DNA from 3 places in the Bovifimicola ammoniilytica genome. Region 2 is predicted to be linked to each of the others. Evidence: riboswitches for the same ligand, from Rfam matches in the RefSeq annotation. Region 2 holds a riboswitch; each other region holds the start of a gene.

Region 1 (11,191 bases), on a different contig from region 2:
ATGAAATTGTACCGTTTTCCTTATCATAGATAACCGGTATCTTAGCAAATGATTTGCTTCCGTCAGCCTCCATATGCTCGCGAATTATATAAAAGCTGCCATCTTTGCCCTTTAAATCATCAGCAAGATTAAATGTAACTGTCAGATTATTGGTAAGTTCTGTTAACTTATTTTCCCATGCTTCAGTCTTGTTTCCTTTATTAATAACACTGTATAAATTCATGTCAAGATATGCGCTTACCACGTCATTTCCCACATTTTCTTTTATATCACCCTCTAAAACAGCTGCCTCATTTTCTGACAAATCCTTAACTTCTAGTCGGATATTGCCTGAATCCACAACATTTTCACCATTAGAAATGCTTCCTGACTTCACATCCGAACTCTCTGTATTAATAATATCATTTGTCTTAGTAAATAAAGCACTCAGATGAAGATTTGTACGAGGCATTATAAATGTAAATGTACTGACTTCGCTGCCTGCTGTTATTGTGTTTCCGTTTAATGAACCTGCCACAAACTGATAACCATAATCAGGCTTAATTTTTACAGTAACCATACTATCAGGTTTAATTGCCACCAGACCAACTTTTTCATTCTGGTCATTTATATTTTCAATGCCGTTGCTTCCATCAGGCAGTATTGCTGAGATTATCCTGACACTTCCATTTGCAACCTTACCATCTTCACCAAATGTATCGTCATAAGCCCAGGTAACCGTATAGACACCGCTGCCCGCCTTACTTATCTCGATATCATACATATCTGCTTCTGCAACGGTGTAGACCTGCCAGCCATCTTCTTCCACACCATCTACTTTATCTCCATTAATTTTAGCCTCAATGGAATATCCAAACTGCGGAAGAATTGATATCTTATGCATATCAGCTTTTTCCACATTAACCATATTATCTGTTACCACGCAATCATCAACTTTAATGTATGGTCCAAAAGTATCTAATAATTCCAGTCCTGACTTAATGTTTACTGTTACCGTCTTAGGATTAACTAATCTTACATCTGCGCCTTGCACATTTTCACCTGATAGCATTGTCCCAAACACACATATCATAACTAAGCCTAGTAACCATGCCATTTTATTCTTAAATTTTAATGACTTTTTCTTCTTTGTCTTAACCATATTTCTCACCTGCTTTCTCATATTTTATACATTCTTTCTCCAATTATAATAAAACTGTATAAGACCAATACGTGATTTCGTATCAGTTTTATTATTCAAATTGGTTATATGTCTGTATAACACTGCTCTCGACATTGAGATTTTAACCGCTATATCCTGTACATTTTCATCAGAAATTAACAGCGTTTTCAGCACTTCACTTTCCCTTGGCGTAAGTGAGAATTTCTCACAGAATGTCCGGAATTTTTCTTCTTCATCTGCCTCATAAGTCACTTTTTCCTTTTCATCTGTATCTGTTTTTCTTTCAAACTGATTTGAATAAATATACAGAACAATACTTATCAACGCAAACAGGCATAAAGCTGTGATTATAATTAGCATTACGTCGTTCTTAAGCAGGGCAACTGACAACGCTCCCGTAAGTATGGCGCACAAATTATTAGTAGCACGCCCAAGTCCCGCAAAAAGTTTCGGGACTTTCGTATTCCCCGACAACTCTATAAATGCTGTAGAAAAGAACACAACAAAGAACCCTGCCGAGATGTAGAAAAGTATTAACCCAACTAAGAAAGGTCCTCCCAGTTCAGTAACTACGACACATATTGTAGACAACAGCGTTACACAATACATTGTAATATTCATATATTTTCGTTCACCAATATCATATATAAAGCCTGCCATCAGACCGCTTAGAGCAAGAATAAGCCGTGGCCATTGTCCAATATCGACGCTCCCGCCTGCGTGTACTAAAGTTACGGAAATATTTAATGTAGAGAAAATGCAGCTCATAAGTACAACTGCAAGTGTCAAGGCTACACCTGCAATTAAAGGGCTCTTCATATTTCCCATTCCATTTATGTACAATACATTTTCATCTGGTATATAATCTTCTAACTTCATAATCAGCACCACGAATACTGCTAGTGTCACTGCTACGAATACCGATTCTCCAAGTTCACTAAATACCAGATTATTATTAATAAACTGCATAAATATACCAAGTGCATACGCAATACCAATATTTTCTGCTAAATGTTTACGCTCGCTTATGACAACGCTGAATATATAATGAATCTCACCTCCTAATATTCCTAATACAGCAAACAACAGACACCCCGGCAGCAATACTGACATATACGAACTGTGCCTGCATATCGTAAAAATGCATATTATACCGGCCAATGCGCTTGCAAATGCCATAATGTATTTGCTGCTGCCACTTATGATTTTGTCCAGTATCGGATATAAGAAGAATCCCATACAGCTTGCTCCAAGAATATAGCTTTCTGCCAACACCACACTCTCTGAACTTGCAACATATGTCATCATATTGTCAAACATATATTCTGCGCCCAGAAATACAAAGTTGAAAAATGCCAATGCGACTACAGACAAAATTCTTTTTCTGTTTTCTAAATCTATCTTCATTCGTGTAGTGTTCCTCTCTTCTTAAATCTAATAATTAAAACTCAGATTTCAAACTTTATGCTTTATACTTCAACTTTCAAGTTTCAAATCTCTAATCTCTAATCTCTAATCTCTAATCTCTAATCTCTAATCTCTAATCAATATTATATATATTACAAGATTTATGTCTATATTATAAACAAATGTCACCCATATTCAAGGTGACATTTGTCTCTAACTGCAGTTTTTATAACATTTGTGTAGCTTTTGCACGATATTTAATTGTTCTATTTATATAATAACTTCTTTAATTGTTCCCACAACATTTATATTTTCTTATATCTTATTTTGGTATATTTTTAATCTTTTTCTTAAAGGCAAATTCTATCTAAAAATATACTATTATTCCAAGACACAAAAAAAGCTGCAATAAAACTTTTCGTATTATTGCAACCGAACTATCTATGTAATATACCTTAGACTTCTAGCTTTGCATCCATGCATTTCTCAATAATTCTCGTAACTATTTCCTTATCAAGTGGCTTTAAGATACAACCTGCAGGTTTTAATCTGATAATTGATGCAATATTTCTCTTTTCTGCAATCTTCGTTAAGAACACAACCGGAAGTTTCCTTAATTCCTCATCGTTTCTTATCATTTCCAGCATTATCCTCCCCTCACACAGAGGCATTTCATAGCTTAAAAACATCATATCCGGTCTGTCTTTTTCTAACATACGCATTGCCTGTAATTCAGTACCCGCTGCTGATACTCTGTATCTGTCTCCAATAATTGATTTCATATCGTTATAGATTTCATCATCATTATCTACCAGCAAAATATGTTTTCGTTTGTCAGCATCAGCTTCATTATCCAATTCAGCTTCATCCCATATATCCGTTTTGTTTTTAATTTTATCCTCATTTTCTATATAGTTACTTACATCTGATATATCTTTATGTTCTGCATTTTCATCTTCCGTTATATGCAATCTGTCCGCAATGCATTTCATAATATCCCTATTCTTAATAGGCCTATATAAATGTGTATACTGCGTTTTAGAATACAGCATCTCATACTGCATCGTATCTTCTTTTTTACCTATGGTAATTATAGGAATAGCTGCATGTACAATCGTCAGGATATAGAATAGCTTTGAACTTATATTCTGATAACAACTTATAAATACCACCACCATATCCGGTCTGAACATTCTAATCATATGCGATACATCTTCCGCATTCTTCATAGAACACAACTGAACCTGATACCGACTTAACATAGCCTCTTGTATACAATGGGCCGTATCATTAAAATCTGCTACAAATAAAATTCTTTTCATAATCGTCCCTCCTGATATTCAGTGGTAGTAGTTCTATACAAATATTTCATTTCCTGCGTAAATCACAAAATATTATTTTCTTTTGCAACCTTTACCGCACGTCTGCGGTTATTAACGCTTAACTTTTTATATATATTTTTGGAATGAAATTTTACTGTATTTATGCTGATTCCCATAAAATATGCAATTTCTGAATTTGTTCTTTCATTTGCCATTAACTGTAACACTTCACGTTCAGTTTCCGTAAGACTTGGGAAATCTTTTCTACATTCCTTGAGATAATCAGGATATAATAATGCCATTTTCTTAGACAATGCTATCAGATGATTGATATAACTGTTTAGACCAACTTCTTTAATATTACGATTTCGTTTGTAATCTCTTAATAACAGATATGCCTTCTCACCTTCATCTGCAATTAATCTGTCTAATTTTCTTTTCTTAGCTACTTTTATAACCTCGTCCATTAATCCATATGCTTCATCACATTTTCCACCAGAATAATATGCTATCGCACACAATAGCTTTAATTCACACAAATCTATAACCCGATGTCCGTCCTGCAATATTTTTCTTAATAATTCACCAATTGCAACTACCGAATAATATTTGCCCTCAATTAAATATGCACGCATTTTTATCATATAACGAAATACGTCTGTCATGCACAATCTGCCATATTCGTTTGGTGATTCATTCTCAAGCCACTTCTTAACCTCTGTTATATCGTTATCATACATCGCACCCCACGCACGTAATGAATTATGATTCTCTGTTAACCACCTGCTGTCTGTCGATGTAATCTTATTATAAATCTGGTCTAACATTGGATATAGAACTGCAATCTGACCCGTAGCAATCATAATTCGCATTTGCAGATATAAAGCTGCAAACAGCACTGCGACCTCTCCGTTCTGTTCAATAATCGGAATATTTCCAACTAACGATGCTATTGCGCCAAAGCAGTCATCTTCCATATAACAAATTTCCGCATATGCAACCTCATACATTCCTATTGCACTGTCACCATACAATGCACTTAAACATTTCTTTACCTCTCCCTTATGTCCCTTAATAAAATCTCTATACTCTGATAGATCACGAAAACCATTAATAAGGCTTACTCTTCCTGCTGCAATAGGTAAATTAGGTTTCATATAGTCGGCATTTGACGAAAGTTTTCTGACTGCATGCCAGAATTTATTATTATTTCGTGCCGGAATAATTATATCTAAATGTAATCTCATAAATTCAATTTGATCAACACACTGTGCATATTCACGAGCCTTGTTTAAATCTCCATATATTGAGCATATAATTGCTGCAGCGGTTGACAGATATGGTGTAGCTTTTATCTCTTCTTCAGGAAATGCAAATATGTACTTATCACAATTTTTAAAACCACTTAAGGCGCAAGGTCCCCAGAATATTTTCAAAAGTTGTGTTTTTAATTCTTCTAAATTATTCTGTAATAACAGTTTGTCCAATTCTTCCGGATTAAAACGTTCATTTGCCCTGTTTTTAAGCATACGCACTCACCTCCTGTTTTCTTATATTTTATGACATTTTATTATATTTTTGTACTATCCGTAAGTGTAGTTTAGAATATCCTGCCAATTATTATATTAACATACAAAATGTCACCTTTATATAAGGCGACATTTATCTCTAATCATATAATTCACATAATCTTCTTTATCTTTGAGAATATCCCTCTCTTTATTTTCGCACTTTCCTTTCTGTGAAGCTGGCAACTCCTAATTGTTTCATCTAACTTCTTGAACCTTTCTTCCTCCTGCTTCTCACGTATATGCATAAGGTAATCCATCTCTTTAATTACATTGTCCGATACGATTTCGCTTACCTCTTTCCCTAACATTCCCGTATTCTCCTTAAGTGCATTTGACACCACCTCGGAAATTATGGACTGGAACTGCTCTAACTTACCATTATTAGTCCGTTCTGAAATATTTCCCTGTGATCCATTATCAGTAGTCATAAGTTCACTTTTGCGTTCCCCATTGTTATAAATCTCTTCTTTATCTTTAACATTTGATAGCATACCGTTATTCGTCTTGTCTTTATCATTCACCATTACATTATTATCAATATCATTTCCTCCGTCATTCACAAATGCGTTATTAACATTATTGGCATTTCCGCCATTCCCTGTAAATGTATTATCTCCACTATCATCAACCGCTGCTTCACCATAATCTGTCAGCCTGTTAAATAATTCTTCACGCAGCCCTTCAATGCTCTCATTTTCCCTTGTATTCATATTCGTTAATTCCGGAATCAGCATTTTAATTGCTTTAAGCTGAAACCCTCCGTCCTTCAACTCCTTAACCCTCTTGAACAACTCTATGTAATAATCGGTATAATACCTGTGTCCCATTTCATTACGCGGAATATCAATTCCTAATTCTTCTTCCCAGTATCTTAAAACGTGGGATTCTACCTCGATTAACTTTGATGCGTCTGAAATAATATATCTTTTTTCTTTCATAATCCCCTCATTTCTGTGTAGCCTTATACACTATTTGTATATTTTCGAGTTATAAAATCTTTTATTCGAAAAAAATATACCACATTAAAGACAACTTCTTCAATGTGGTATTCATTGTTTTTATGATTTTTTCGCATCGTAATTGACGAATTTTGTATAATTAGGCAACCATAACAGCTCAACTGTTCCTATAGGGCCATTTCTCTGCTTGGCAATAATTACTTCAGCAATACCCTTTTTCTCGCTTTCTTTATTATAATAATCATCTCTATATAGGAACATAACCATATCGGCATCCTGTTCGATTGCTCCAGATTCACGCAGGTCTGATAACATCGGTCTGTGATCAGGTCTGCCCTCAACTGCACGGCTTAGCTGTGACAAAGCCACAACAGGCACATCTAACTCTCTTGCAAGAGCCTTAAGAGAACGTGATATTTCCGATATCTCCTGCTGCCTGCTTTCCTGCTTTCCACCCGCTGTCATAAGCTGCAGGTAGTCGATTATAATTATTCCCAAATCATGCTCTAGCTTATATTTTCTGCATTTAGAACGGAGTTCTCCAATCGAAATACTTGGCGTATCATCGATAATCAGATTAGAATTACCAATTATGTTGGCACTCTCTATAAGTCTCTCCCAATCGGAATCATCTAAATCTCCAGTCCTCAACTTCTGCGCATCAACCTTTGATTCAAGTGCGAACAGACGGTTTACCAACTGCTCCTTTGACATTTCAAGACTGAATATGGCTACTGTCTTATTCTTCTTAAATGCCATATAATCTGCTATATTTAATTCAAATGCCGTCTTACCCATAGCAGGTCTGGCAGCTATCAATATTAAATCTGACTCATGAAAACCAGATGTCATATAATCAAGGTCTGTAAAACCTGTTGGTATTCCGGTAACACGACCTTTATTCTTAGATACAACCTCGATTTTCTCCATCGCATTAATTACAACCTGTCTGATTGGTACATAATCCCCGCCATCTTTAGCCTGTAATATTCCAAATACTTTTTTCTCTGTTTCATCTAGGATATTATCTAATTTCTCTTTACCAACATAACAGGTATTTGCAATATCTTCATTTATCTTAATAAGCTTTCTTAAAGTCGATTTCTCTTTGACAATCTTTGCATAATATTTGACATTTGCAGAAGTCGGTACTGCTGCTAATAGATCTCTTATGAATTCAATACTGCTAAGTTCAGCCGGTACGTCCATCTGGCTTAATTTATCCTGCAATGTAATTATGTCAATAGGTTTGCCTGCGGTAAATAATTCGACCATTGCCTGAAATAATATTCCATACTGATTCCCATAGAAATCTTCTGCCGTAAGAATCTCACTCGCTGCCATAACAGCATCAGAATCCATTATCATCGAACCGATTACTGACTGTTCTGCCTCAACACTATGCGGTAACGTTCTTCTTATAAGTGCCTCGTCCACAATTTACCTCTTTCTTAAATCTCTTTAACCTTAACAGCTAATTCACCTGTTACTTCAGGATGGAGTTTTATCTTAACGATATGTGTTCCTAATGATTTAATAGGTTCTTCTATATGAAGTTTCTTCTTGTCAATATCCATATTTAACTGGTCCTTGATAGCCTGCGCAATCTCTTTACCTGAAATAGAACCAAATGTCTTGCCACCTGCTCCCGTCTTTATAGACACAGTTACCGATGCTTCTTTTAATTCTTCAGCTAATTTCTTAGCTTCCTCTAATTTTTCTTTTGCAATCTTGGCATTATTTGCATTCTGTAATTTAAGATTGTTAAGGTTTATACTTGTTGCCTCGATTGCTAAATTCTTTCTAAACAGGCAATTTCTTGCATAACCCTCATTTACTTTTATAACTTCACCTTTTTTGCCTAATTTAGGTACATTTTCTAATAAAATAACTTCCATTATGTTTTGCCTCCTGTCATTATAGTCTATATTCTGATAATAGTATAAATCAGCTTTAAATTTCTTTCTCCTCCTGCATCTTCGTAACAACTTCTTTGAGTATATTCTTAGCTTCACTTATCGATACATTTTCAAGCTGTGTTCCTGCGGTATCTAAGTGACCGCCACCACCTAATCTTTCCATTATAAGCTGTACATTTAAGTCTCCCATTGATCGGGCACTTACATATACCTTATTATTATGTTCAGTCAGAACAAATGTTGCCCTGATGCCTCTTATATTCAATAATTCATTTGCAATCTGTGCCCCCAGCACTGTAGGACTTTCTATACCCTCTGACGGACACACTGCCATAGCATATACATCATTGAATGTCTCCGCTGAACCAATTGCCTTAGCTTTAGCTTTATAATCATCGAAAGAATCTCTGAATAATTTTCTCACTCTTGTCACATCTGCACCGCATTTTCTTAAGAATGCTGCTGCCTCAAATGTTCTGACACCTGTCTTATTAGCGAAATTATTAGTATCAATCATAATTCCACCGTACATTGCATCAGCCTCAACAGGTCTGATTTTAATTCCGTCATAGAAATACTGTAATATCTCTGCAACCATCTCAGATGCCGATGAAGCATAAGGTTCAATATATGAAAGTGATGCATTTTCAATGGTATCGCTGCTTCTTCTGTGGTGGTCTAATACGACGATGTCCTTACTCTTTGATAATATCTCAGGGCATTCCACATAGCTTGGTCTGCTGACATCAACTACTACAATAGCTGTGGCATTATCCACAATCTCCATGGCATCTTCACTCTTAATAAACATATCTTCATCATATTCATCACTTTCTAAGAACAAATCAAGCATTGGTCTTATCGATGATGTTACTTCATTTATAATGATATGTGCAGGTTTATTAATAGCCTGTGTAGCTCTGTAGATACCGATTGCCGAACCTAAGGAATCTATGTCACCTATCTTATGTCCCATAATAAGGACCTTGTCCTTTGTCTCTAATAATTCTCTTAATGCGTGGGCCTTAACTCTTGCCTTAACTCTGGTATTCTTCTCAACCTGCTTAGATTTACCTCCATAGAAATAAATCTTCTCGCCGTCTTTAACAACAGCCTGGTCACCACCTCGTCCAAGTGCTAAATCTATGGCAACTCTCGAATATTCACAGTTCTGTGCATATTCCTCACCATTTACACCGAGACCGATACTTATGGTAACAGCCATCTCATTACCGATATTTACTGCTTTAACTTCGTCTAAGATTGAGAACTTATTACTCTGTAATACAGAGACATATTTCTGCTTAATTATTATGAAATATTTATCTTTCTCAAGCTTTTTGATAACCGCATCATATGCTGAAAAATATTTATTAATCTTTCTGTCTATCAATGCAATAAGTAATGAACGTCTTACGTCCTCTACACTTTCTAATGCATCATCATAATTATCGATATAGATTAATCCTGCAACCATCTTCTGCTCGATATTCTCTTTAGTCAGACGTTTAATCTCTGTCTCGTCAAAGAGATATATGGCTACGAGATAATCCTCATCTTCTCTGTTCTCTGAGCTAAAATCTTCATCGACATTGATTCTGTTGAACTCCACTCTGTAGGTTCTTGCATTATATGTCATATAAGAAAATGGTTTCTCTTTCTCATCTTCCTTAAATTCCAACGAATCTTTAGTAATCTCCGGAAATACCTCTGAAATATTCTTAAAACTGCTGCCCCCACAGATTTCATTCAAGGCTGTATTGCCCCATAGAAATTTACCATTTTTATCAACTAATCCATATGGAAGCTCTAATCCTTTAATCAGTTTCTTCTGCACCTGGGTATAATCCATTGCAAAATCAACTAATTCCTGCAAATATCTGTTTCTGCCATAATAAAAGAAACCAATGGAAAAAATAAGATAAAATGTTACCACAATGCTCAATACGAAACCTGCCTGTATATCATCAGAATATGTCCATATAACCACAGGCAATAATAAAATTGCGAAATACATAGGCAATTTGAAATAGAAAGCTGTATGCCCATGCAATCTGCTATGCATAAGGTTCTTTCTGTTTCTTTTCTTCTTATTTTTCGTCTTCTCCACGTTCTTACCATCTGTATTTTTGCCAGTTAAATTCTGGATATCTATATTATTTCCGACAGTATTCTTATTCGTCTTATTTTCTGTTTTTATTTTATTTTTATTATCTTCTATCATATAATCACCATAGTTCTAAGATTTCACTTAAAAGTAATATATATCATATATCCATATCTGCATATATTTTAAAATGTCACTTACTGTTTTATCTCATTCCATATCTGCTAATGCTATGTGGAACATTATAACATTTATTATATAAATAATCAAATTCTCATTTACTCATTTATACATTCTCTATAAATGTCACGCTTGCTTACGCCTCTGTCCTTAGCCACCCTTTTCATAGCTTCCTTCTTATCAATTCCCTGATCCAGATAATATTCCATATGTTCATTAATTGACAAACTTTCCCATTCTTTCTGCTTCTCTTCTGTCTTTTCCTTAAAGGTCTTGCCCTCAATAACTAAGACATATTCACCTCTTGGTTCTTTTGTTTTATATTCACTGATTAATGAACCTATAGTCGTCTGGTGAGCCTCTTCATATTTCTTGGTAAGCTCTCTGCACTGGGTAATCTTTCTGTCTCCTAATACACTTTCTAATTCCTTAAGTGTCTGCACCAGATGATGTGGTGCTTCATATATAATCATAGTTCTTGTCTCGTCCTTAAGTTCTTCTAAGACCTGCTGTCTTTCTTTCTTATCACTTGGCAAAAATGCCTCAAATGCAAATCTTCTCGTC
Region 2 (11,191 bases):
AGGGTATCGAATTCGACTTCTGTTCAGTTCATAGTACATGGGCATTTAAAGAAGAGGGTTACGAGACAATTATCGTAAATAATAACCCTGAGACAGTTAGTACAGACTTTGATATCGCAGATAAGCTTTATTTTGAGCCACTTACACCGGAAGATGTAAGAAATATCGTTGATTTAGAGAAGCCTGATGGTGCAGTAGTACAGTTCGGTGGACAGACCGCTATTAAGTTAACTGAGAGTCTTATGGAAATGGGCGTACCTATTCTTGGTACAAAAGCTGAGGACGTAGATGCAGCAGAAGATAGAGAGTTATTTGACCAGATTCTTCAGCAGTGTAAGATTCCAAGAGCAGCAGGTGGTACAGTTTATACAGCAGAAGAAGCTAAAGAAGTAGCTAACAGATTAGGATATCCTGTACTTGTCAGACCATCATACGTTCTTGGTGGACAGGGTATGCAGATTGCCACATGCGATGAGGAAATCGAAGAATTTATGGCAATCATTAATAGAATCGCCCAGGATCATCCAATTCTTGTAGATAAATACCTTATGGGTAAAGAGATAGAAGTAGATGCAGTATGTGACGGACAGGATATTTTAATTCCTGGTATAATGGAACATATTGAAAGGGCCGGAGTACATTCAGGTGATAGTATTTCTGTATATCCTGCACAGTCATTATCAGATGAGATTATTGACAGAATCGAAGAATATACAAAGAGACTTGCAAGAGCACTTCATGTTCATGGTATGATTAACATTCAGTTCATCGTATATCATGATGAAGTATATGTAATCGAAGTTAACCCTCGTTCGAGTAGAACAGTTCCATATATAAGCAAGGTTACAGGTATTCCGATTGTTAAACTTGCTACGAAAGCAATAATTGGTAAGACAATTAAAGAACTTGGATATGAACCTGGTTTACAGAAGAAAGCAGATTATATCGCAATTAAGATGCCTGTATTCTCATTCGAGAAAATCAGAGGTGCTGAAATAAGCCTTGGACCAGAGATGAAATCAACAGGTGAGTGCCTTGGTATAGCTAAGACATTTGATGAGGCATTATATAAAGCATTCTTAGGCGCAGGTGTTAATCTTCCAAAACATAAGAAAGTTATTATTACTGTAAATGATGCAGATAAACATGATGCTATTTCAATTGGACAGAGATTCGAAAAATTAGGTTACGAAGTATATGCAACACGCAGTACAGCCAAGGTACTTCAGCAGAATGGTGTAAATGCCATAAAAGTTAATAAATTATCACAGGAATCACCAACAGTAATCGATTTATTATTAGAGCATAAAATCGATATCGTTGTAGATACACCAACACAGGGTCGTGATAAGACAAGAGATGGTTTCTTAATCAGACGTATATCTATTGAAACAGGTGTTAACTGCTTTACATCACTTGATACAGTTAATGCATTATTAACAAGTTTAGAGAGCAACGTTAAAGATAACTTAACATTAATTGATATAGCAACAGTTAATACAAGATAGTTAAAAATAAGATTTTATATGAAATAATCATAGCAAAAACACACTAAATAAAGCGGTACATATTGCATATGCAATATGTATTGCTTTATTTTTAGTTAAATGATAAAATGATAAAAGTGCGAAAATGCAACAAATACGGCGTAATCAGACGGATTTAGGAAGCTAAGTAGTAATGTGGATACATCGACAGAGGGCATCTATGAAATAACATATTCGGTTAATGATTTAATCAGATGTAATGCAACTAAGACAATAAATGTTGTCGTGAAAGGTAGCGAATAAAATGGTAGAACTAAAAGAAAATAAACTCGATATTGATACATATTTGGCCTTAAGAGAATCGGTAAACTGGAAAGTGCTAAGTTATGAACAAGCGAAAAGGGCATTAGAACACAGCCTGTTTACAGTTGTGGCATTGGATGGCAACAGACCGATTGGAATGGGAAGAATAGTTGGTGATGGTGTAGTAATAGATTATATACAGGATTTAGTAGTAAGACCTGACTGTCAGAAGAGTGGCGTTGGAAGAATGATAATTGAACGACTTATACAGTATGTGAAAGAAACTAAATTAGAAAATACAGAGATAATGTTATGTCTTATGTGTGCAAAAGGCAGAGAAAAATTCTATGAGAAATTCAATTTTATCGCCCGTCCGACGGATAGTTTAGGACCTGGAATGATACAATATATTTCTGATAAACATAACTAAGAATGGAGGTTTGTCAGTTTGAGTAAAATCATACATATATATTTAATAAGACATGCCAGACAGAATAGTCCGCTTTGTAACGTGAATGTTCCACTTGCAGATGAAGGAATAGTTCAAAGTGAATTAGTCGGAGAAAGATTAAAGGCATACAATATTGATAAAGTATATTCAAGTAATCTTATAAGAGCTAAGATGACGGCAGCTATAATCAGAGAGAAATTAGGACTTCCGTCAGATGATAATGGCAAATATGAAAGAATTGGACTTAGAGAAACTGATTTTGGAGAGCTTACAGCATTGCCAGATGAAGTTATTAAGGTTAAGTATAAGGATTATTTTAATCGACGTGAATATGCTGTTTCAGATTTAAGGATACCTGGCGGTGAAAACGGCGAAGAAGTATATGAGAGAATGAATAAAGAGATTGAAGAGATAATAAATGAAGCAATTTCTGGTAATTATGGTAATGTGGCAGTAGTAACCCATGGTGGTGCTATCAGATGTTATCTTGCAGGGTTATTAGGCATGCCATTTGGAAAGCGTTTCACGATAGCTAAGACTATGGAGAACTGCTCGATAACACAGATTAATTATAATACCGAACTTAAGAATTATAGCGTGGAACGTATTAATGACTATGCACATTTAGATGGACATAGGGAATTACTAAGAGAAACATTTAAATAAATTTATCAAAAAACGGAGAAGGGCGGAAGAATTGTGCCGATGCGCCAATTCTTCCACCCAGCTAAATGTGTCGCAGGCGGCACATTTAGCGTTTATCGCCGGGCAAAATCTGATATTTTGCCCGCGGTTCCTCCGGCATAATATGCCTGCGGAAATGGAGAAGTGTGAAAAGAATATGTCAGCAGAGGTAACGAAAAAATATGATGCGAACAGCATTTCCATATTAGAGGGTCTTGAAGCTGTAAGAAAAAGACCGGGAATGTATATCGGAAGTGTTTCAACAAAGGGATTAAATCATTTAATATACGAGATAGTAGATAACTCAGTAGATGAGCATTTAGCAGGATATTGTAACGAGATAACAGTTACACTTGAGAAAGACGGAACAGCCATAATTAAGGATAATGGACGAGGTATTCCTGTCGGTATTAATGAGAAAGCGGGAATTCCTGCGGTTGAAGTAGTATTTACAATACTTCATGCCGGAGGTAAATTCGGTGATGGAGGATATAAGATATCGGGAGGACTTCATGGTGTAGGTGCTTCTGTTGTAAATGCATTATCAGAATGGTTAGAGGTTAACATAAGAGTTGATGGAAAGGTATATAACCAGAGATATGAGAGAGGTAAAGTAATGTATCCTCTTAAAGAAGTCGGAACCTGCAGAAAGAATGATACAGGAACAACGGTACAGTTCAAACCTGATGCAGAGATATTTGAAAAGACATATTTCAAGGCAGATGCCATAAAGAGCCGACTGCATGAAACAGCCTATCTCAATCCTAATCTTAAGATTGTATTTATAAATAAGAGATTTTCAGAGGAAGAGACAGTAGAGTTTCATGAGCCTGATGGAATTAAGGAATATGTTAAGGACCTAAATAATGGCAAAGATGCACTTACAGATGTTATATATTTCAAGAGAGAAAGAGACGGAATAGAGATAGAGACTGCGTTCCAGTTCGTAGACGAATTTCAGGAAAATATCTTAGGTTTCTGTAATAATATCTATACACAGGAGGGTGGTACACATCTTACAGGTTTCAAGACGAAATTCACAACTGTAATAAACCAGTATGCAAGAGAGCTAGGAATACTTAAGGACAAGGATAATAATTTCACAGGTTCAGACGTAAGAAATGGAATGACCGCAGTAATAGCAATTAAGCACCCGGACCCAAGATTCGAGGGACAGACTAAGACGAAGTTAGATAATCCTGATGCAGGAAAAGTAGCGGGCGAACTTACAGGAGAAGAATTAGTATTATATTTCGATAAGAACTTAGAGACACTTAAGCAGGTAATAGCATGTGCCGAGAAATCAGCAAAAATCAGAAAAGCTGAAGAAAAGGCTAAAACTAACCTGTTAGTTAAACAGAAGTTCTCGATAGACAGTAATGGTAAATTAGCTACCTGCGAGAGCAGAAAGCCTGAAGAATGTGAGGTATTCATAGTAGAGGGTGATTCTGCCGGAGGTTCAGCGAAAATGGCAAGAAACCGTAAGACACAGGCGATTATGCCTATACGTGGTAAGATATTAAATGTTGAGAAAGCCAGTATGGATAAGGTACTTGCAAATGCTGAGATTAAAACCATGATTAATGCATTTGGCTGTGGTTTCTCCGAAGGCTATGGAAATGATTTCGATATAAGTAAATTAAGATATAATAAGATAATCATTATGACCGATGCCGATGTCGATGGCGCTCATATTGATACATTATTGCTTACATTTTTCTATAGATTTATGCCGGAATTAATAACACATGGACATGTATACATTGCCATGCCACCATTATATAAAGTAGTTCCTAAAAAGGGCGAGGGCGAATATCTGTATGATGATAAAGCACTTGAGAAATACAGAAAGACACATACAGGATTCACATTACAGAGATATAAAGGTCTTGGTGAAATGGATGCTGACCAGTTATGGGAGACTACTCTTAATCCTGAGACAAGAATTCTTAAACAGGTAGAGATAGAAGATGGCTTTATGGCATCAGAGGTTACGAGTATGCTTATGGGAAATGATGTACCACCAAGAAGAAAATTCATTCACGACCATGCTCATGATGCAGAAATAGACGTATAGAAGAATGGAGGTAAATTGACAGATGGCAGAACAGATTTTGAAAACAGAATATTCAGACCTTATGCAGAAATCATATATAGATTATGCTATGAGCGTTATATGTCAGAGAGCATTACCAGACATTCGTGACGGTCTTAAGCCGGTTCAGAGGCGTGTATTATATGCAATGGACCAGTTAGGTCTTAATTATGACAAACCACATAGAAAATCAGCACGTATTGTCGGTGATACCATGGGTAAATACCATCCACATGGTGACAGTTCGATATATGAAGCATTAGTTGTATTAGAGCAGGACTTCAAAAAAGGAATGGCACTTGTAGACGGACATGGTAACTTCGGCTCAATAGAGGGCGATGGTGCCGCTGCAATGCGTTATACGGAAGCTAAGCTTAAGAAGTTTACACAAGATGTATATCTTAAGGATTTAGATAAAGATGTAGTTGATTTTGTACCAAACTTCGATGAGACAGAGAAAGAGCCTGAGGTACTTCCAGTCAGGGTTCCTAATGTACTTATAAACGGTGCAGAGGGTATTGCAGTAGGTATGACAACAAGTATTCCTACACATAATTTGGCAGAAGTAGTAGATGCTGTTGTGGCATATTTAGATAACAATAATATTACTACAGAAGAATTAATGCAGTACGTTCAGGGACCTGATTTTCCAACAGGCGGATTGGTTGTTAATAAGAGCGAGCTTCCTGAAATATATGAAACAGGAACAGGTAAGATTAAACTTCGTGGTAAAGTGGAATTCGAAAAGGCTGAGAAGAAATCAGACAGGGATAAATTAGTCATAAGTGAGATTCCATACACGATGATTGGTGCAAATATTGGTAAATTTATTTCTGATGTATGCGACCTTATTGAAACGAAAAAGACACAGGATATAGTAGATATATCTAATGAATCAACTAAAGAGGGTATAAGAATTGTCCTCGAATTAAAGAAGAATGCAGATGTAGAGAAATTAACAAATCTCTTATATAAAAAGACAAGATTAGAAGATACTTTCGGTGTAAATATGTTAGCTATCGTAGATGGCAGACCAGAAGTGTTAGGACTTAAAGGAATTATAGAGAACAGCGTTAAATTCCAATATGAGATTCAGACCAGAAAATATACTACACTTTTAGCTAAAGAACTAGAGCAGAAAGAGATTAAAGAGGGACTCATAAGAGCCTGCGACATCATTGATCTTATAATTGAGATTCTAAGAGGAAGTAACAGCATTAAAGATGCTAAGAATTGTCTGGTTAATGGTGATACAAGCAAGATTAAATTCAAGAATAAAGAGTCAGCAGTCTATGCAGGTAATCTTAATTTCACAGAGAAACAGGCACAGGCAATACTTGATTTACGTCTCTATAAGCTGATTGGTTTAGAAATCTTAGCATTACAGAAAGACTATGAAAATATAGTAAACAGAATAGCTGATTACGAAGAGATACTTAATAACCGTAAGGCAATGAGTAAGGTAATCAGAAAAGAACTTCTAGAAATCAAGAAAGAATATGCAGTACCAAGAAAGACTGTAGTAGAGGACGGTAAGGAAGCTGTAGTCGAAGAAGTTAAGCTTGTAGAGCAGGAAGTCGTATTCCTTATGGACAGATTCGGATATGCTAAAACGATTGACACAACAGCATATGACAGAAATAAGGAAGCCGCCGACAAAGAGAATAAATATGTATTCAGATGTATGAATACGGATAAAATCTGTATTTTCACAGATAACGGTAATCTTCATCAGGTAAAAGTAATAGATATACCATTTGTCAGATTCAGAGATAAGGGAACACCGATTGATAATCTGGGTAATTATGACAGCAAAGATGAGAATATTATATTTATTACGGATACTTCGAAAATGGCGGAACGAAAGTTGTTATTTACTACTAAGACAGGTATGATGAAACTCGTTGACAGCAGCGAATTCAATGTTACTAAGAAAACAGTAATGGCAACTAAGTTAGGTGCAGGAGACTTACTTGTAAATGTCGCTATAACTGACGCAGTTACGGCAGCAGTCATTAAAGATGGAATCTCACAGGCAGGTTATGAAAATGCATATAATCCTGTTGCGTTATCCGGTGGTTCAGATGATATGGGAGAATTTAACGGATTAGATAATGATTTAGGCGGCGGCTTCAATGATGACTTTAATAATGGTTTTGGAGATGACTTCAGTGGTGGATTCGGAGACGACTTCACAGGAGGTTATGGAGACAATTTCACACAAATGAGTTTCATGGATAATCTTGATAATCAGAACTCATCAGATACAGCTTCATCAAAAGAAAATTTATCAGAAACGGATGTAAATGGCAATTCTAATCCTGATAGCAATACAGGTGAAAATGGTAGCACAGGCAATGAGCCTTCGGAAGAAATACTGACTAACGAAATGGTAGTGCTTCAGACTGAAAAAGGAATGTTCCTGAGATTCTCATTAAAGGAGATACCTGAGAAGAAGAAAGGTGCTATCGGTGTCAAGGGAATAAAACTTAATGCAGGTGACAGCGTGTCAAATGTATATGTGCTAGATGCAGGCGACAATATGATTGTGAATTATAATGATAAAGAAGTGGCTTTAAGAAAGTTAAAGACTCTAAAACGTGGGGCAAAAGGAACAAGGAAGTAAAAGATATACACATGATGAAGTGTTTGCAAAACTAAGGGGCTAAGGGTGACAGTTAATGATTAATACTAATTATCAACTTAGATATTTGACATAATTCTTGATATATGATGTGAATAATTCCACATCATATATCAAGAATGAGTTATCTAACTCTAAAGTTGCAAATGATTTGAATTAATAATTGAAATGATATTAAATGGGTGGTTCTGATAACTACCCATTTATAATTTAAAAGATGTTTGTTAAGCTGCAAATATAAGTTTATTAATATAATTTGTGATAACCAATATATTAGAAACTGTGAAGAATAGAAAAATGTTGAAAAAAGTAAGTTAATAAATTATACTGTAAATGTAAAAAGAGATAGAGGGCAAACATACAGAAATGTATGGACGCAAAGCCAGGAGTCTACGGGTAGTTATTGAGGAAAGTAAGTTGTTAGTATAATAAATACCTAAGATAGTTCGGTTGCATAACGTATTCGTTATGCTTTTTTTAATTTTAAAATAAAAAGCATAAAAGAAGTAAAGGAGGGCAGAAGATATTAATACAAAAGAAAAGGAAAATAAATATTATAGGAGGAAATGAATGAAAAAGATAAAAAAATGTATGATAGCAATAGTTGTATTTGCAACGGTAATTATAAATTCTACAGGTTGTGAAAGTAAGCCGATTATGGATGAGGATAAGTGTGCAGAATTGGCATTGGAATATATGAAAAATAAATATCAGAAAGATTTTGAACTTGTTAGTAGCGTACAGAATAAGAAAGTTATTGGTAGAAAAGGCTACGCTACAGTTAGAGTGCTTACAGATGAAGAAAAAAAATATCGTGTTATAGTGTATCCAGATGGTGAAGAAGATACAGATAAAGATGGATATTATGATTCATATAAAGTAATATCAGACGATTATATGTGTAAATTAGTGGAAGAAAATGTGAAAGTTGAGTTAGATTATATAATTAACAAGGCAGGTTTAAAACAATTTATTAGCAATGTGTATGTGGATGAGATATGTAGAATAGATGGTTTCTGTGGGTTCGCAAGCGATTTTTATATAGAAAATGGAAATGATAATTTGGACGCTTTATTGAATAATAAGCAAGTATATATAATATATAAAATTGAGGTACCTGAAAGTGAATTTAATATAGGTTATGAAGAGAGTATTACTGAAATATTAAAACCTAAAATATCAGAAGATGTTATTTCTGTCTACATTGAATCATATCCAGAGAAAATATATTTAGAAAGAGAAAAAATATATAAGGAAAATGGATACGAAAAACTTAATATGCTAAAAGGAACAGATGAAATAGATTTTTTTATAGAGGAGGAAACAAATGAGTCTAAGTAATGAACAGTTATTATATTTATCGGCATTAGCATACTATAATGTTGATGGTAAAAAAAATGTTAAAGATATTGTAAAGATAATAGAGGAGAAGAAATATACAACTTGCTTTGATGGAGTAGCTGGATATACAGATAAAGAGCTTGGAATGAATAAAATTATATCATTTATAGAAAATGACAGTGAATTAATGAAATTGCAAATGGTATATCCTAGTGGTAGTGATAATACTACATCATCAGTATGTTTTGTAAATACAGAAACATCAGAAGTTTATGTTGTATATTGTGGAAATTATATAGCAGGAAATTATGAATATAAAGATGAAGATGGAAACATTAATAGTAATTCTACATGGATTAGTAATATGAAAGGGGCAGTTGAGTGTGATACAGTAGAGCAAAAACTTGCAGTAGAGTTTTATAATAATGCTATAAGTGCTGCCAGAAATGTATTAAATAATGTGGATGGAGATATAGATATAACTGTATGTGGACACTCGACAGGTGGAAATCAGGCACAGTATGTGACAATTGCGTATGAAAAGAAGTATTGGAAATGAAAAAAATGTTGAAAAAAGTAAGTTAATAAATTATACTGTAAAAGTAAAAGAGAGATAAAGGGCAAACATACAGAAATGTATGGACGCAAAGCCAGGAGTCTACGGGTAGTTATTGAGGAAAGAAAGTTGTTAGAATAATAATACCTAAGATAGTCAGGTTGCATAACGTATTCGTTATGCTTTTTTTATTTTAAAATAAAAAGCATAAAAGAAGTAAAAGAGGGCAGAAGATATTAATACAAAAGAAAAGGAAAATAAATATTATAGGAGGAAATGAATGAAAAAGATAAAAAAAAGTATGTTACTATTGATAGTATTTGTAACAGTAATTATAAGTTCTACAAGTTGTAAGAAAAAAGTATATATAGATGTAGACAAGTGTGCAGAAGTGGCACTGGAATATATGAAAACTAAATATAATGAAGATTTTGAAGTTGTATATAAGCATGAAGTCAGAAGAGTTTTTGGAAGTGCAGGATATGTAGAAGTAGATGTAAGAATTAAAGGAAAAGAAAAAGAATATTGTGTGATAGTATATCCGGATAAAAAAAATGATAAGGCTTATGTTTCATATAAAGTAGTATCAGATGATTATATGTGTGAATTGGTAAAACAGAATGTGAAATTAGAATTAGATAACATAATAAAAGAAATGGGAATTAATAGATTTATTAGTGAGATATATGTTGATGAAATAGGTGAAGTAAAAGGATTTCATGGCTTTTCAAGTGATTTCTATATTAATGAAGAAAATAATACGCTACAGGGACTATTAGATAATAGATGTATAGATATAAGTTATATTATAGAAGTACCAGAAAGTGAATTTAATAGTTCATATAAGAATAGTATTACGGAATTATTATATAGTAAAATATCAGGCGATATTATATCAGTTTATATAAAGGCATATTCTGAGGATACGTATACAGAAAGAGAAAATGTGTATAAGGAAAAAGGATATGAACAGCTTAATGACTTGATAACATTAGAAGATATGTATATTTTAATAAAGGAGGAGGAAACAAATGAGTCTAAGTAATGAACAGTTATTATATTTATTAGCATTAACATATTACAATATTGATACTTTAGATGTGAGTAATAAAAACGTTAAAAGTATTATAAATGATATAAAGAAAGTTGAAAAAACAACATGTTTTGATGGGATAGAATGGATAAAATTATATCATTTATAGAAAATGATAGTGAGTTAATGAATTTACAACTGATATATCCTGACAAAAAAGATACTACTACATCATCAGTTTGCTTTATTAATAAGGACACATCAGAAGTATACGTAGTTTTTTGTGGAAATTATATTGATAGTCCCTATATAGTAAGAGATGATGATGGGAAACAGATAAATATAAGTGAATGGACAGAAAATGTTAAAGGTTTATGTGTATCAGATACGGAGTTGCAAAAAAGAGAATTAAAATTTTATGAAGATGCTATTAATGCGGCAAGAAAAGAATTGAATAATATTGATGGAGACATAGATATAACTGTATGTGGACATTCAACAGGTGAAAATCAGGCACAGTATGTGACGATTGTGTATGAAAAGAAGTATTGGAAATGAAAAAATGTTGAAAAAAGTAAGTTAATAAATTATACTGTA
Region 3 (11,191 bases), on a different contig from region 2:
GTCAGAATGATTACGAACGATAACAAGAGCATATTATCTTACGAACGTGTTAAAAATGGTAAGAAGATTACAGTTGTTGTTAATCTTTCTAATAAAGAACAGACAGTTAAATATGATAAGAAGATTTCTAAAGGCAACATCTTATTAAATGGTGATTCAACAGGAATTATCAATGATGAGAAAACTACTCTTAATACTAAAGACCTCAACACTCTAAAACCTTTTGAATATTATATTATTCTTTCAGAATAAAAATATAGGCTCTTTATCCATTTTATATATGAAACAACATCATATATAGACCGGGTAACGAGCCTGATTTATTATAATCCTGTTTATTGTCTTATAATTATTCTGCCCCTGTTATTTGTAAATGTATTAATTACTTCAGCCTGTTTATCTTACTGCTTATCTTACTGTTTATCCTACTGCTTATCGTACTTTTTATTTTATTTTTATGCAAGATATCCTTATTTTCGGTGTATAATTAAATAACGTATATTTTATGAACGGAGAAAGCTTATGACATCATATATATTAGGAACAGGTTCTGCTGTTCCTGCAAATATTGTAACAAATAAATATTTTAGCACCATTGTCGATACAAGTGATGAATGGATTACTGACAGAACCGGCATCTCAGAACGAAGAATTTCAAATAGTGATACAACTGCCACATTATCAATTAAAGCCGCTATAAAAGCTATTAAAGACTCCCATATCTCACCGGAGGATATAGATTTAATTATTGTAGCCACATTAACTCCTGATGGAAAAATGCCAAGTACAGCATGCAAAGTCCAGGCTGCAACCGGTGCCATAAATGCTATGTGTTATGATATAAATGCTGCCTGCACCGGATTTATGTATGGATTACAGACGGCCCATGCTTTCATTTGCTCTGGATTAATTAAGCATGCTCTTATAATAGGTGCTGAAACACTTTCTAAAATAATTGACTGGACTGACAGAGGTACCTGTGTATTATTCGGTGATGGGGCCGGTGCTGCCATATTAGGTGTTTCCCATTCAGATAAACGTGGCATACTATGTTTAGAACATGGTTCAGACGGAAGTAAAGGCGATGTATTAACCTGTGGAAATGCTCCACTAATTAACCCTTTTATTCAAAATAATTATACCTCTCCTTATGTCCATATGAATGGTCAGGAAGTATTCAAATTTGCCACAAGAAAAATCCCGGAAATTATTGAATCATTATCAACAAAATCCGGAATAGAAATAAAAGATTTTAACAAAATATTACTACATCAGGCAAATAAACGTATTATTCAGTTTGCCGCTAAAAGATTACATCTTAGCGATGATATTTTCCCTGTTAATCTTGATAAATATGGCAATACTTCAGCTGCAAGTGTGGCAATCCTCTTAGATGAGGTATTACATAACGGAACCGTAAAACCTGGCGACCTTATTGCTTTAGCTGGTTTTGGTGGTGGACTTACATGGGCTGGTATTCTTATGACATTATAATAAGATTGTCCTTGAATATGTAATTTACGCCTGTCGCTAAATCGTATTATTATAACATTATAATAAGATTATTCTTATTACTTTTCCCTGGCTGTATTTTTTAAAGCTCCGGTTATAGGATCAAGAAAGTATTTCATAATACTTCTTTTTCCTAAATCAAATTCTACGGTTGCAGTCATTCCCGGGAGTAATTTAATCTTATCATTATTATTTTCTATGCTAAGCTTTACAACATATACATTCTTAACTTCATCTGTTGATACTGCGCCTGCCGATATGTAAGTTATCTTTCCTGTTAATGTACCATATTCCGAATATGGATATGCCTCTAATTTAATAACTGCCGCTTTACCAATCTTCAAGTCTGCAATATCACTGTTTTTCACATAACAGGTTAACTCCATAGGTGTATTATCAGGTATAATATTCATCAGAACATTTCCTGTTCCAACGACATTTCCTGTAAGTCCCTCCTGCATATTCGTTACATATCCATCAGTTTCTGAATGAAGTATTTTATTATCCAGAATATTCTCTGCCTTTTTAATACTGTTATCAATCTCAGAAATCTTCTCATCATTGTCAGCTATTTTAGAAAGTACAGACAGATTATGTTGTTCTTTGTTATCAACAATTGAACCTTCATTCGTTTTTGCTATATACTTTTCCTGTGTAACTATATAATTAATTGTATTCTTCATACTTTCATCGTATTGATTTATATCAATTGAACTTATATCCTGATTATCTAATATCATCTGATATATTTTATTTTCTTCTTCTAGCAATTTCTTTTGTGCAGACAGATTTTCAACATCTATATTATCGTATGAGGAATCTATTTTAACCAAAATATCACCTTTATGCACATACTGACCATTACTTACCAGAACCTCATTTACCACGCCGTCCTGCTTAGCCTGAACATTGATAACACTTCCTTTTGGATTAACTGTTCCTCCTGTCGTAGATACGACATCGATTTTAGATACTGAAGCCCATATAATGGTTACTACAAGCAATGTAAATATGCTCCAGATAATAACCTTTCCACCTATATGTGCCGGTTTCTCAATTATTTCAAGAAGCTCAGGCATAAAATCATACTTAAGGTTTCTATCTCTTTTTCTACTATATTTCTTCACATAATTAAGCATTTCTTTTCTCATTAAACTCTTCCCTCTTTCTGCATATTATACAGATAATAATAAAGTCCCTGGTTACTCATTAACTTCTCTTTAGTATCGAATTCAACAAGTTCGCCATTATCTATTACCATAATCTTATTAGCATCTTTAAGTGTTGACAATCTATGTGCAATTATTAATACAGTTCTGCCCTTACATATTTCCTGTAAATTATTCTGAATAATACTTTCTGATTCATAATCAAGTGCCGAAGTCGCTTCATCAAATATAAGTATTCTAGGATTACTAATTATAGCTCTTGCAATTGCAATCCGCTGTTTCTGTCCTCCTGATAAGCCAACACCCTTTTCGCCAATCATAGTATCATAGCCATTTTGCATATGCATAATAAAATCATTTGCACCTGCTATTTTCGCAGCAGCAATAATCTTTTCCATAGATACCCCAGGACAATGTATCGATATATTTTCTGCAATACTTCCATTAAACATAAAATTTTCCTGCAGAACCACACCTATTTGTCTTCTAAGCCATGCCGGGTCGACTAAAGATATATCAACGCCATCTACCATTATCTTTCCACTTTCCGGAATATATAATCTTTGTATAAGTTTCGAAATGGTACTTTTACCTGAACCGCTCCTTCCCACTACTCCTATAATCTGTCCCGGTTCAATATCAAAACTTATATTTTTAATTACTTCCGGTGCATCAATTCTATATCTGAACTTCACTTTCTCGAAAGTAATTCTGCCTTTAATTGATGGAAGCGACAACTTATTTATATCAACTCTTGGTTCTGTTGATGTATTAAAAATATCACCTATTCTCTTAACAGACATTGATGCCTGCTGATACTCCTGCCACAATTGGACAAATCGTAATACAGGACCACTTACTCTGCCTGATAACATTCTGAAAGCAACTAATTCACCTACCGTAAATCTACCAGCCATTACATACTTAGCTCCCATAAAAAGAATTAATAAATCAAATGTTTTCTGTATAAACTGTCCAAGTGTATTAGCTGTACCTGCAACCATTGAAGTCTTATATCCTGCTTTAACATAATCAGCCTGAAGACTTCCCCATTTCTTTTCAACTTTAGGTTCTAAGGCAAATGACTTAATTGTCTGAACGCCTGTGATACATTCCACAAGATATGATTGTGTTTCTGCGCCTGCGTTAAATTTCTCATCAAGTCTCTGTTTGAATAATGGAGTTACAATAATTGATAATATTGCAAAAACCGGCATAGATGCAATTACTACAAATGTTAATGGCACACTATAAAAGAAAAGAATTATTATATAAATTATAATGAAGAATAAATCTATCAACGATGATAGAGGTGTTCCTGTCAGAAAGGACCTTATACTATCTAATTCTCTTACTCTTGCTACCGTTTCACCCGTACGTCTTGATTCAAAATATCTAAGTGGTAATGCAAAAAGATGTTTAAATAATTTGTCACTTAACATTACATCAATTCTGTTAGTTGTATGTGTAAATACATAACTTTTTGCCAGACCTATTATCATTTCAAATACATACCCTAAGAATAAACCTATCACCAGCACATAAAGCGTTGACAAAGTCCTATGTACCAGAACTTTATCAACTATGACCTGTGTTACAAGCGGTGTCAGAATTCCTAATATCTGAATAACAAAAACTGCCACCAATACTTCTATAAATTCTTTCTTATATTTTAATATTGTCGGAATAAACCACTTGAAACCAAACACAGCCTCTTTATCAATAATGCTTTTATTACTAAGCAGAATAACTGTTCCCGAAAAAATATCTCTGAACTCTTCTACAGATATTAATTTTGGTGGCTTATTTGCTTTTAGAATCATCACCTTATTATTATCTGTTTTTCCAACAATAAAATATGTATCATCTTTAGCTTTACATATTACAGGAACATTCAATTCTTCTAACTGTTCATATTTCAGTTCCTTAATTTTTCCCTTTATCTTTAACAATCTTGCGGCTGTCATCATTTCTATTTCAGTCATATCCCCTACATTTAAGGAGAGAATATGATTCAACTGTTCCTTAGACACATTTACATTGAGCAAATGTGTCATTGTCAGAAATGAAGCCATTCCACTGTTTATTATATTTTCCACTTTTGTACCCCCATTATTCTATTGATTGCTTACAAACAGCTGTGTATCTGTCATATTGTTATCCTGTGTTGTTATATTAACCATCTCTGAAACATTTCCATCATCTGATGTTGATGCCATGCTCTGTACAAGTAGTTCTGACTGTTTAAGCGCTGATTCATATACATATGTTCCATTTATTATTGAACTAAAATCGTTCTGACTTAATGAACTTCCATCTGCAAATTCTGCATTAAAGTTCTGATATGAAGAATTTATAAAATAATCATTAAGAATAATTTTATCTGTAGTATCACTGATACTTACTTCAAGATTATTTCCGTTTTTTGTCATCATAAGGTCTTCTATGGATATATTTTCTTCAAATGACAATATATTACTACCTGAATTATCAACAATGGTGTCTATTCCATCACCTCTGCCAAAGATATAGGTATCATTACCATCTCCACCGTAGATTGTATCATTTCCGACTCCGCCGTAGAATGTTTCATTTATGTTATATACATCTGTTCCTTCATATCCTGTAAGAACATCATTTCCAGCTGTTCCATTCTTGATACTTATAAGTTCTATGAGTTTATCTTTGTTCCATACTGTTCCGTCACTGAATTCTATGTTTTCAACAAAGTAATAACCGTAGCCACAGTATCTCTTGTAGCCATAGGCATTCTTTATTGTTATTCGGTCTGCGGCACTGTAACGGATTATTATATCGTTTCCAACTCTTTCTATCGTTACGTCAGATGGATTTATTCCTTTTCCGAAAACTATTCTGTCTCCATTTACATACTCTCCGTCATCATAGATTGTATCTTCTCCATCTCCAAGTTCAAAGTAGTATGTATCATCTCCATATCCTCCGTTTAGGGTGTCGTTTCCGACTCCTCCATAGAGTTTATCATTTCCGCCTTCTCCATTCAGGATATCATCTCCGGCTCCTCCATAAATGGTATCGTCTCCATCTCCTCCATTTACCGTATCGTTTCCTGAGCCTGCATACACTAAGTCGTTTCCATCGTTGGCATTTATTATGTCGTCTCCGGCTCCCGCATAGAATGTCTCATTTCTGTTATATACATCTGTTCCTTCATATCCTGTAAGAACATCATTTCCAGCTGTTCCTGTCTTTATACTTATAAGTTCTATGAGTTTATCTTTGTTCCATACTGTTCCGTCACTGAATTCTATTTTTTCAACAAAGTAATAACCGTAGCCACAGTATTTCTTGTAGCCATAGGCGTTCTTTACTGTGAATTTATCTACTTCGCTATATTTTATTACAAGGTCATTTCCTATTCTTTCCAAAGATATATTTTCAGGACTTATTCCCTTTCCGAAAACTATTCTGTCTACATTGACATACTCTCCGTCTTCATAGATTGTATCTTCTCCATCTCCAAGTTCAAAGTAGTATGTATCATCTCCATAGCCTCCGTTTAGGGTGTCGTTTCCGACTCCTCCATAGAGTTTATCATTTCCGCCTTCTCCATTCAGGATATCATCTCCGGCTCCTCCATAAATGGTATCGTCTCCATCTCCTCCATAAATGGTATCGTTTCCTGAGCCTGCATACACTAAGTCGTTTCCATCGTTGGCATTTATTATGTCATCTCCAACTCCCGCTATAACTGTAACATTGCTATTATTACTTATATTTATAGTATCAGATTCATTTGAACCAACTATCAGATTTGATGGTATTACATTCTTTAATTCTGTTATAATTTCAGGATATTCTATATATTTTTGAATATAATTAACCAAGTTAATCTGATTATCATTCATAACTGCAATATATCTGCCTATATCTTTTATAATGCCTTTTACATCTATTCCTTCTGAAATGCAAATACTCATATAAGTATCAAATATTTCTGTATTTATATAATCATCATTCTCGATAAATACCATTTCCATATAATCCTTAAGTTTTGTCTCTGCATTCAAAAGATTATAATACAGTTCATGTATATTGTTATACAAGCCATTCAATATATCTGCTGCTGTATTTACAGGATTACTTCCTTCTGTTCCAATGAAATTACGTCCCATGAACATCTCTATTACTCTGAGTTTCTTAGCATCAATATTTCCACCACGACTTCCACCAGATATATTATCTGCTCCAGTTATAAAGTATAATATTTTAGTTATTATCTCACTTTTTTCATTATCATTATCTGATTTAGCGAACAAGTTTACATATTCTGCTAATCTGCCTGTTGTGTCTTTCTGCATTAATGTATGCAATGATGCTACATTTCCTATTGCATTTACATCTGGCATCTTCTCGATATCTTCTGATATACGCTCTGATTCTTTTTCTATTGTATTATATGATTCTGAATCAAACGAAAACTCACCTATCTTCCTTTTTCGTCCATCAAAATACTTAATATATGCAGTATTTACACCATCAATTTCCTCCGTCTTAAGTGAAATTGATTCTATTCCTAATTCTTTTAATGTCTTTAATTCATTCGCTTCTGATATTCCATTTCTATTATTATCCTGCCATACAAGTAATCTGTAATATGCACTGTCTTTTTCATCTATTATCCCATCACCATTTTCATCGTATTGAGCTAATGCTTCAAAACCTAATCTTGCAATTGAACCATCCGGCATTACAGTTGAACTTCCAAACAATTCTGATCCATCATTTATAATTCCGTCACCATTTAAATCGATTGCTAATAATCCATCGTCTGACGATACCCACTGCGTCTTCTCTGAAAGCCCGTAGTTATCATTATCAAAATATACTCCATTTTCTACATCAGTTAATTCAAAGCCATCTCCATCAAGGTCAATTACTAATGGATCTGATATATAACGTACTGATGCTGAAGCTTGTCTATAACTTTTATCTAACCACCCAAACAAATGCTTAATAGATTTCCATTTGAATTTCTTATCTAATGTAATATACTTATTATTTTCTGTCCACTTACACAATCCGTCTATGACCATTTTACTAAATGACTTACCAAAATCCAATACTGTATTTACTTTATCAAATATACCTTTGGATACGCATTCAATTATAATTGAACCATCTACTATATTACAAATTTCATACAACGCTTGCAAATATTTTCCATTCGTTATTAACTCCTTGATTTCTGATATCCCTTCATTATACTTATTAACGAGTTCATTAAATTCATTATTTTGTCTTAATTCTAAGTTATTTAAAAATGTATCATAATAAAATACTCCACTAGCTACATACAAATATTCTTTAACATCTTCATTGTTTATTAATTTGTTCCATGAGACCTCTGCATCATTCCCCTCTGCCATCATTTCATCAATAAACTTCCCAATTCCATCACTTGCATTTTCCATATTTATATTAAATATATTATTTGCAATAAATACAGATTTTGATGATATTGATTTTATTAAACGGCTAACAAAACTTGAATCTCCCTCCTCCTTAAAATTACCATTTTCATCTAACAATTCTGCTGGCATATGATAGCCAACTCCAAATGAATTCGGACTTCCAATGTTTATATATTTCTTTTTTATACCTGGAAGACTCTTTAATAAGGATCCCACAAAACTTACTGTTGGTTCATAACATATTATTTTATCTGATTTTTTTTCAATATCTTCCTTATATTTATTTATAAATTCGTTTGAAAAACCTTGTCCATCAAACGAAACACATCTATCAATATCATTATTCTGTAAATAATTTTTACCCTGATTCTTCTCATACGCAATCGTCACATACTGTGCCTGATTTCCACCTGTTGAATGTCCACATACAGTTATATCTATATCTCCATCAATATTATTCAATTCTTTTCTTGCCGCATTAATAGCATCTTCATAAAATTTTAATTCTCTTTTTGGCGACTCCGTATCTGATACACATGAACCTTTAACATTTTCTGTCCATTCACTTATATTTATCTGTTTCCCATCATCATCTCTTACTATATAGGGACTATCAATATAATTTCCACAAAAAACTACGTATACTTCTGATGTGTCCTTATTAATAAAGCAAACTGATGATGTAGTAGTATCTTTTTTGTCAGGATATATCAGTTGTAAATTCATTAACTCACTATCATTTTCTATAAATGATATAATTTTATCCATTCCAAGTTCTTTATCTGTATATCCTGCTATCCCATCAAAACATGTTGTTTTTTCAACTTTCTTTATATCATTTATAATACTTTTAACGTTTTTATTACTCACATCTACAGTATCAATATTGTAATATGTTAATGCTGATAAATATAATAACTGTTCATTACTTAGACTCATTTGTTTCCTCCTCTATAAAAAAATCTATTTCATCTGTTCCAATCAATCCTCCAATTTCTTCATATCCTTTTTCTTTATATATTTTTTCTCTTTCTAAATATGTTTCTTCTGGATAGGATACTATTGAAATAGATATGCTATCATCTGACATTTTAGACTTTAATATTTTCTTAAAATACTTTTCATAATCCTGATTAAATTCATTTTCAGGAACTTCAATTCTATATGATATACATACATTTGCATTTTTTAATAATCCATCTAAAGTATTATTTTCACTTTCAATATAAAAGCTACTTGCAAAACCGCAAAAACCTTTTATTTGACATATTTCATATACAGATATATCACTAATATATCTATTAACTCCCATTTCATTAGATAAAGTATCAAATTCTCTTTTCAAAATATTTTGTTTTACCAATTCACTCATATAGTCATCTGATATTACTTTGTAAGAATCATAATATCCATCATTATCTATATCTTTATCTCCGTCTGGATATAATATAATCCAATACTCTTCTTCTTCACCTTTAATTTTAACTATAACTCTTGCATAATTATCTGAACCAATATATTTTCTCATTTGCCTACTATCTACTACTTCAAAGTCTTTTTGGTATTTATTCTCCATATATTCAAGAGCCACTTCTGCACACTTGTCTGCATTCATTACTGTTTTTTTATCACACCCTGTAGCACTTATAATTACTACTGAAAATATCGCCACTATTAACATACTTTTTTTTATCTTTTTCATTCATTTCCTCCTATAATATTTATTTTCCTTTTCTTTTGTATTAATATCTTCTGCCCTCCTTTACTTCTTTTATGCTTTTTATTTTAAAATTAAAAAAAGCATAACGAATACGTTATGCAACCGAACTATCTTAGGTATTTATTATACTAACAACTTACTTTCCTCAATAACTACCCGTAGACTCCTGGCTTTGCGTCCATACATTTCTGTATGTTTGCCCTTTATCTCTCTTTTACATTTACAGTATAATTTATTAACTTACTTTTTTCAACATTTTTTTCATTTCCAATACTTCTTTTCATACGCAATTGTCACATACTGTGCCTGATTTCCACCTGTCGAGTGTCCACATACAGTTATATCTATATCTCCATCCACATTATTTAATACATTTCTGGCAGCACTTATAGCATTATTATAAAACTCTACTGCAAGTTTTTGCTCTACTGTATCACACTCAACTGCCCCTTTCATATTACTAATCCATGTAGAATTACTATTAATGTTTCCATTTTCATCTTTATACTCATAAGGACTATCTATATAATTGTCGCAATATACAACATAAACTTCTGACGTTTCTGTATTTACAAAACATACTGATGATGTAGTATTATCAATACCACTAGGATATACCATTTGTAATTTCATTAATTCACTATCATTTTCTATAAATGCTATAATTTTATCCATTCCAAGTTCTTTATCGCTATATCCTGCTGCTCCATCAAAACAAGTTGTTTTTTCACCTTTCCTTACACCATTTATAATATTTTTAACATTTTTATTACTCACATCTACAGTATCAACATTATAGTATGCTAATGCTGATAAATATAATAATTGTTCATTACTTAGACTCATTTGTTTCCTCCTCTATAAAAAAATCGATTTCATCTGTTCCAATCAATCCGCCAATTTCTTCATATCCTTTTTCTTTATATATTTTTTCTCTTTTTAAATAAGTTTCTTCCGGATATGATACTAAAGAAATCGATATTATATCTTCTGATATTTTAGGCTTTAATATTTCTGTAATATTCTTTTCATAATCCATACTAAATTCATTTTCAGGAATTTCAATTCTATATGTTATATATACATTTTCATTTTTTAATAAACCATCCAAAGTATTATTTTTCTCATTAAAACTGAAATCGCTTGAAAAACCCCAAAATCCTTCTATTTTTGATATGTTTCGTTCTGTTATATATATATCACTAATAAATTTATTAACTATTACATTCTTAACATTACTGTCCAATTCAACTTTAATTTTATTATTAACAATATCACACATATAATCATCCGATATTACTATGTAAGAATCATAATATCCATCTTTATCTGAATCA

What was found. Region 2 has a riboswitch for cyclic di-GMP ahead of OCV48_RS03740 (hypothetical protein). Riboswitches for the same ligand answer to the same signal wherever they lie in the genome.
Region 1: it holds a riboswitch for cyclic di-GMP, as region 2 does, so the genes downstream of both, OCV48_RS11005 (helix-turn-helix transcriptional regulator) here and OCV48_RS03740 (hypothetical protein) in region 2, are expected to answer to the same signal.
Region 3: it holds a riboswitch for cyclic di-GMP, as region 2 does, so the genes downstream of both, OCV48_RS08840 (hypothetical protein) here and OCV48_RS03740 (hypothetical protein) in region 2, are expected to answer to the same signal.

What each region holds. Positions count from the first base shown of each region.
Region 1 covers NZ_JAOQJN010000008.1:72,974-84,164, forward strand. The annotation lists gene OCV48_RS11000 (hypothetical protein) at 1-1,141, opposite strand, end outside; gene OCV48_RS11005 (helix-turn-helix transcriptional regulator) at 1,166-2,569, opposite strand; cyclic di-GMP riboswitch class I at 2,994-3,061, opposite strand; gene OCV48_RS11010 (response regulator) at 3,025-3,891, opposite strand; gene OCV48_RS11015 (LuxR C-terminal-related transcriptional regulator) at 3,954-5,420, opposite strand; gene OCV48_RS11020 (MerR family transcriptional regulator) at 5,573-6,400, opposite strand; gene dnaB (replicative DNA helicase) at 6,521-7,858, opposite strand; gene rplI (50S ribosomal protein L9) at 7,873-8,319, opposite strand; gene OCV48_RS11035 (DHH family phosphoesterase) at 8,375-10,564, opposite strand; gene rsmI (16S rRNA (cytidine(1402)-2'-O)-methyltransferase) at 10,726-11,191, opposite strand, start outside.
Region 2 covers NZ_JAOQJN010000003.1:1,462-12,652, reverse strand. The annotation lists gene carB (carbamoyl-phosphate synthase large subunit) at 1-1,508, shown strand, start outside; gene OCV48_RS13955 (hypothetical protein) at 1,683-1,790, shown strand; gene OCV48_RS03770 (GNAT family N-acetyltransferase) at 1,792-2,220, shown strand; gene OCV48_RS03765 (histidine phosphatase family protein) at 2,239-2,907, shown strand; gene OCV48_RS03760 (DNA gyrase/topoisomerase IV subunit B) at 3,083-5,002, shown strand; gene OCV48_RS03755 (DNA gyrase/topoisomerase IV subunit A) at 5,025-7,646, shown strand; cyclic di-GMP riboswitch class I at 8,006-8,122, shown strand; gene OCV48_RS03750 (hypothetical protein) at 8,235-9,005, shown strand; gene OCV48_RS03745 (Mbeg1-like protein) at 8,992-9,564, shown strand; cyclic di-GMP riboswitch class I at 9,615-9,730, shown strand; gene OCV48_RS03740 (hypothetical protein) at 9,842-10,606, shown strand; gene OCV48_RS03735 (hypothetical protein) at 10,593-10,763, shown strand; gene OCV48_RS03730 (DUF2974 domain-containing protein) at 10,739-11,152, shown strand.
Region 3 covers NZ_JAOQJN010000006.1:1,989-13,179, reverse strand. The annotation lists gene OCV48_RS08865 (alpha-amylase family glycosyl hydrolase) at 1-252, shown strand, start outside; gene OCV48_RS08860 (beta-ketoacyl-ACP synthase III) at 523-1,494, shown strand; gene OCV48_RS08855 (HlyD family efflux transporter periplasmic adaptor subunit) at 1,572-2,663, opposite strand; gene OCV48_RS08850 (type I secretion system permease/ATPase) at 2,663-4,780, opposite strand; gene OCV48_RS08845 (calcium-binding protein) at 4,799-9,073, opposite strand; gene OCV48_RS08840 (hypothetical protein) at 9,060-9,836, opposite strand; cyclic di-GMP riboswitch class I at 9,949-10,065, opposite strand; gene OCV48_RS08835 (Mbeg1-like protein) at 10,116-10,700, opposite strand; gene OCV48_RS08830 (hypothetical protein) at 10,687-11,191, opposite strand, start outside.